Regions from separate parts of the Bacillus spongiae genome, predicted to be linked through region 1. Evidence: riboswitches for the same ligand, from Rfam matches in the RefSeq annotation. Region 1 holds a riboswitch; the other holds the start of a gene.
What was found. Region 1 has a riboswitch for thiamine pyrophosphate ahead of thiD (bifunctional hydroxymethylpyrimidine kinase/phosphomethylpyrimidine kinase). Riboswitches for the same ligand answer to the same signal wherever they lie in the genome.
Positions count from the first base shown of each region.

Region 1 (3,276 bases):
ATTATTTTAACCAAACTAAGAAAAAAGTAAGGATGGTTTTATATGCATACAATTTGGAAAGGAAGTATTAGTTTTGGGTTGGTGAATATTCCGATTAAACTTCATGCAGCTACTGAGGATGGCGATATAAAGTTAAGAAGTCTTCATAAAGCTTGCCATACACCGATAAAATATGAAAAAGTATGTCCAGCATGTGAAGTGGAATTAAATAAGGAGGACATTATTAAAGGGTTTGAAGTCGCGAAGGGGAAATTTGTCGAAATTAGCGACGATGAAATACAGGCGCTTAAAGAAAGTAAAGAAGAAAAAAGTGTTGAGATTGTTGATTTTATCGAATTAAAGGAAATCGACCCTATTTATTTTGACCGAAGTTACTTTTTGTCTCCGAGTGAAGGAGGAAAAAAAGCTTATGGTCTACTAAAAGAGGCGTTAGTAAAAACAAAAAAAGTAGGAATTGCCAAAATGATGATTCGATCAAAAGAACAACTCAGTGTGATTCGGGTATATGAAAACATCCTACTTGTTGAAACGATTCATTATCCTGATGAAGTCCGCAAGGTAGAGGAAGTTCCAAACATTCCTTCAGAAAAAAATGTAACGAAAAAGGAACTTGATACCGCTATTTTACTTATTGATCAACTCACTACTGACTTCTCACCTGAAAAGTATCACGATGAGTATAGGCAAAAGCTTGAAGGCTTAATTGAGGAAAAGTCGAAAGAAAAACAAACGGTTTTACCAGCAGAAAGTCGGGCAAATGCCGATAATGTTACCGATTTAATGGCTGCATTGCAAGCGTCAATTGACCAATCCAAGCCGAAAAAGAAAACAACGAATAAAAGGTCTAAGAAAGCAAAAGCTTTGTAATCCGTGTCTTAAAAGTAATGCTATCCGACTTATGTGCTTAGCTAGACTTGAACCATTCCACAACTTTTTTCTTCACTTATGATATGAGGTATGGTAAAGTATGAATGAATTTAATATTGAATGAACACTGGGGGTGCCGGAAGTGGCCGGCTGAGAGTAAGACCTTAATGTCTTTGACCCTTCTTAACCTGATCTGGTTTGTACCAGCGTAGGGAAGTGTCCAATATGATAGCGAAGAGTGCATAATAAAAAATTGCATGATTGACAGGTAGCTTTTGGCTACTATTCGTTCTTTCATTTAGTTCACGATAAACCTCCAGTGTTAACACATCGGAGGTTTTTATTGTTCTTACAGAAGGTAACAGCTGTAATCACGTTATTTAAGAATTGACCAAGTGATTAAGAAAAACATTACTGTGTCCTCAATAGAACAATAATCTTCAGGTTCATTCATCATCATTTCAATCATCATTGGAGGAATATAATGTGAAAACAGCTCTAACAATCGCAGGCTCAGATTCTGGAGGAGGAGCAGGCATTCAAGCAGATTTAAAAACGTTTTCAGCACTAGGGGTGTTTGGGATGTCAGTTATTACAGCTGTTACTGCTCAAAATACGCAAGAGGTTCGCTCAGTTGAAAACATTTCATTAAATGTAATTAAAGATCAAATCAATGCCATTTTTGATGACATTCATGTAGATGCAGTGAAAATTGGTATGCTATCGACTGCTGAAATTATTGAAGCGGTGACAACAGAGATTTCTAAGCGGAAGATAAAGTCGGTGGTTGTAGATCCCGTTATGGTTTCAACTAGCGGTCACTCCTTACTAGATCCGGCTGCTGTACATATGTTGAAAAAGAAATTACTTCCTCTCGCGACAGTCGTAACTCCCAATATTGCAGAAGCAGAAGTGTTAGTGAATCAGAAAATTCGAAACAAAGTAGAGATGGAGGAGGCCTGTCAGAGAATACATGAAATGGGTCCAGGAACGGTTCTTCTAAAAGGTGGACATTTACATGGTGACGCTGATGATCTTTTCTATGATGGAAAAGCATTCAGGTGGTTTCAAGCAGAAAGAATTCAGACGAAGAATACTCACGGTACAGGGTGTACATTATCGTCAGCTATTGCATCCTATTGCGCAAATGGAGAAAGATTAGAAACGGCCATTGCAAAGGGTAAAGATTATGTCACAGAAGCAATTAAACAAAGCTTTTCTATTGGAAAAGGAAATGGTCCTACACATCACTTTCATCCGTTTTACACAAGGTAATTCATATAACTTGTTTGGAGAATAATAAAATTATAGAAGAGGGAATTAATACATGGAGAATAATATCGATTATGGCTTATATTTGGTAACAGATGAATCTCTTCCATTAACCTTACTAGAAGAGAAAATAATTGGTGCCATGAAAGGGGGGGCATCGATCATTCAGCTCAGAGAAAAAGAGTCCACAAGTAAGGAGTTCATTAATAAAGCGAAAAGGTTGAAAGCAATCTTATCTGAAACATCTATTCCCCTTATTATTAATGACAGACTTGATATCGCCTTGCTCGTAGAGGCAGACGGGATACACCTAGGACAAGATGATCTTCCTGCGAGAGAAGTAAAGAAAATTCTTCCTGCCAAAATGATTCTCGGGGTCTCTGTACATTCCGTTCAGGAAGCACTTCAAGCAGAGAGGGATGGAGCAGATTATATTGGAGTAGGCTCAGTATTTAAAACTTCGTCAAAGCCAGACGCTACTCCCATTAGTTTTGATGAGGTAGTGGCCATTAAAAAATCAGTTTCTATACCGGTTGTCGGAATTGGTGGGATTACAGAAGAAAATGTTGACTTAATAAAGGAATTGGGGATTGACGGGGTTGCCATTGTGTCGGCTATTATGAAAAAAGAAGATACAAAAAAAGCGACAGAGCAATTAAAACGGAAACTTACGTGGCTCTAGTGAGAAAAGGAGGGATGCTCGATGCATTCCTCCTTCATTTTCTAAAACAAATCAAAGAAATAAGGACCTACACTAAATATAAGTAATAGCATGTACACAAACATAAAGTAAAAGCTACCTAGCATGGCAGTCCATTCAGGGTCACGACCCCATTTCCAGACCAATGTCGTTAAAAGAGAGAGGACGAATGAAATAACCCAAAGGCTTCCATCAAAAGTTAAATAGGAAGGGGCTATGGAATAGAAAAAGCTATCCATTGCAGTTGCTAAATAGAAGATAGGCATAACTAGAAACATTCCAATTGATACGTATTCGACTAAGTGAACACCTTCTGATTCCATAATGTTTGGTTTAAAAATATTTAAGTAGATCAAAAATGCTAAAGATGGTAAGTACACATAAAATGATGTTAATAATACAATAAACCCACTAAATAACATTAAGAAGCTATTATA
Region 1 covers NZ_JBBAXC010000015.1:47,374-50,649, forward strand. The annotation lists gene ku (non-homologous end joining protein Ku) at 43-867, shown strand; TPP riboswitch at 987-1,099, shown strand; gene thiD (bifunctional hydroxymethylpyrimidine kinase/phosphomethylpyrimidine kinase) at 1,354-2,142, shown strand; gene thiE (thiamine phosphate synthase) at 2,195-2,821, shown strand; gene WAK64_RS16765 (hypothetical protein) at 2,863-3,276, opposite strand, start outside.

Region 2 (3,276 bases), on a different contig from region 1:
AATTCATTCAACCAGTTTATGTAGTCCTCTTTCTTTAATGGTCTTACGATTAATCGTTCGGTTTCGAAAGTATACTCAAATTGATTCAAATAAACACCTCTGAACTTCCTGTTATAATATTTTGATAGATTTATTTTACTATAGCATTTGAACGAAAGGAATCATGACCTGAAAGTTCGACTCCCTTAGTTCAATTAGGGTTTCTAATATTCACTTTAATAGCCTAAAAATAGACACTGCTTTTCAGAATGCTATGATCGTTTTGTTCTAAAAGCTCCCTATAGTGGAAGAAAGGATTTAAACCTTTCCAAAACTGAGTCGTTAAATGGAAATTTCTTTTCTTTAATACTATATTTCATCTTTTCTAATGACTGAAGTGCACCTTCCTTTAGCTCAAGAGGGTAATTATATTTGATGCTATTTGTTTCAAACTCCTCTTCATCAATAACTTGCCAATCCTCATTTTGTGGTTTTACGAAATCTAAATCTAAATCAACAAAAGATAGTTCGTTTCCTTTTATTATTGATGGCAAAGCAACATTGCAGTAATAGGAGACAATGCTCCCATTTTCAGTCGGTAAAGCCTTCTTTGAGGGAAAAGTATTCTAATGATGTATTATGAAAGGTAAACGTAGTATCTCTCGAGTAGTGTATGAACTTTCTACCAGGTTTACAAAGCACTATTACATACTCTGGTGTTTTGTAAACAAGTTCTCCTTCCCATTCATAATGTTGAACGTTAGGGTACTTTAACCCCTTTATACGTATTACTTCACCCATAATGATTTCCTCCATAACCCTTTCAAACTATTCTATTTTCCTCCTCGTTAACTGAACAACTGCTCATCTATATCGTAACATAGTTGAAAGGCACAATATTTAAGAAAAAAGTATCAATTCACTTAATCTATTTACAATTAATCCAACTAGTGTTAAACTTGTGAGGATTAAATATGAATGAAAATTGAATATTGATCATCATTCTACTAGGGGTGTCCATTCAGCATGGACTGAGAGAAGTACGCGTATAAAGTTCTTTGACTCTTAGAACCTGATCTGGCTTGTACCAGCGGAGGGAAGTAGTTAGCATAATTTGAACAAATTTATTTGTACACGTGTGCATACTTCATCGGGTCTTGAAAAAGAACCCGATTTTTTGTTTTTATTATGCTTAAAAATACCTCACCTTCATATTGATATAGGCCCAGGTTAAAATCAATAAGGGAGGAAATTGGATTGAAAAAAGTAGAAAACGAAGGAATTGAATTTAAATCTCAATTCCCAAATAGTAAAAAAGTATATGTAGAGGGGACACGCTCTGACATTAAAGTTCCAATGAGAGAAATAGAATTAAGTCCAACAGAGACAGAAACAGGGACAGCTCACAATGAACCGATAAGAGTATATGATACAAGTGGTGTATTTACCGATCCGAATTTCATCCCGGACATACATAAAGGACTTCCTGAATTACGAAAATCATGGATTTTGGAACGTAAGGATGTTGAGGAATATAGTGGAAGAGAAGTAAAACCAGAAGATAATGGAATTCGTAGTAAGACGGGAAATGAACAAGTATCGTTTGATCGAAAAGATCGTAATCCGCTACGTGGACTCAAAGGAAAAAATGTAACCCAAATGCATTATGCTCGTAAAGGAGAGATTACCCCTGAAATGGAATTTATCGCCATTAGGGAAAATCTTGATGTGGAATTTGTCCGTAAAGAAGTAGCAGAAGGACGCGCGATCATCCCAGCAAATATTAACCATCCCGAGAGTGAACCAATGATTATCGGTCGTAATTTCCACGTGAAAATTAATGCGAATATTGGGAATTCAGCTGTCAGCTCTTCCATTGAAGAAGAAGTGGAAAAGATGACATGGGCAACTCACTGGGGAACTGATACGCTAATGGATTTATCAACAGGTAAAAATATCCATAACACACGAGAGTTTATTATTCGTAATTCTCCTGTGCCAGTTGGAACCGTTCCTATTTATCAAGCACTTGAAAAAGTGAATGGAATTGCTGAAGATTTAACGTGGGAAGTGTATCGAGATACGTTAATTGAACAAGCAGAGCAAGGGGTAGACTATTTTACGATCCATGCTGGAGTACTTTTGCGTTATATTCCAATGACGATTGAACGCACGACGGGAATCGTCTCCCGAGGAGGATCAATTCTGGCGCAGTGGTGTCTTGCTCACCATAAAGAAAACTTCCTTTATACTCATTTTGAAGAGATTTGTGAAATATTAAAGACGTATGATATCTCGGTTTCATTAGGGGACGGTTTAAGACCGGGATCGATTGCAGATGCGAATGACGACTCACAATTCGCTGAGCTTGATACATTAGGAGAATTAACAGAAATTGCTTGGAAACACGATGTGCAAGTCATGATTGAAGGGCCTGGCCACGTGCCAATGCATAAAATAAAAGAAAATGTCGACCGAGAAATAGAAGTGTGTAAGGGAGCTCCTTTCTATACGCTAGGTCCATTAACAACGGATATTGCGCCGGGATATGATCATATTACTTCAGCCATTGGAGCAGCGATGATTGGTTGGTTTGGAACTGCGATGCTTTGTTACGTGACACCGAAGGAACATTTAGGTCTACCGAACAAAGAGGATGTTCGACAAGGGGTTATTGCCTACAAAATAGCGGCACATGCTGCCGATTTAGCAAAAGGTCATCCTGGTGCACAGAAGCGTGATGATGCGTTATCCAAAGCTCGATTTGAGTTTCGTTGGAACGATCAATTTAATCTTTCGTTAGATCCTGATCGTGCTAGAGAGTACCATGATGAAACGCTACCAGCTGAAGGAGCGAAAGTCGCACATTTTTGTTCCATGTGCGGGCCGAAATTTTGTTCTATGAGAATTTCTCATGATCTTAGAAAACAAGCAAAAGAAGGAGAACAAACAAACAGCGAGTTTATTAAAGAGGGAATGGATAAGAAATCGAAGGAGTTTATTGAGAATGGGTCAGCCATTTACCAATAATTCATTCGAAGATAAAAAAATTGAGTGTTTGCAAGCAGAAATCTCTTTATTACAGCAAAATATCAAGCATTTAGAACAGCAGCTTTCAGAAATTCAACAGTCATGTCGGCATGTATTTAAGGAATCCTATGTGATGAGAAAATGCGTTAAATGTCATTTTGCTGAAAGTAAGTATTATTAATGTTGATAAAAACAACGGCAAGCTTCGCCGTTGTTTTTTTGTTGAAAAAAAGCATGATAATGGAAGAAATCTATTATATAGTAAAA
Region 2 covers NZ_JBBAXC010000004.1:274,545-277,820, reverse strand. The annotation lists gene WAK64_RS07160 (GNAT family N-acetyltransferase) at 1-89, opposite strand, end outside; gene WAK64_RS07155 (DUF402 domain-containing protein) at 279-533, opposite strand; gene WAK64_RS07150 (hypothetical protein) at 571-780, opposite strand; TPP riboswitch at 979-1,095, shown strand; gene thiC (phosphomethylpyrimidine synthase ThiC) at 1,231-3,009, shown strand; gene WAK64_RS07140 (hypothetical protein) at 2,987-3,190, shown strand.
Region 2: another riboswitch for thiamine pyrophosphate. It lies ahead of thiC (phosphomethylpyrimidine synthase ThiC); the one in region 1 lies ahead of thiD (bifunctional hydroxymethylpyrimidine kinase/phosphomethylpyrimidine kinase).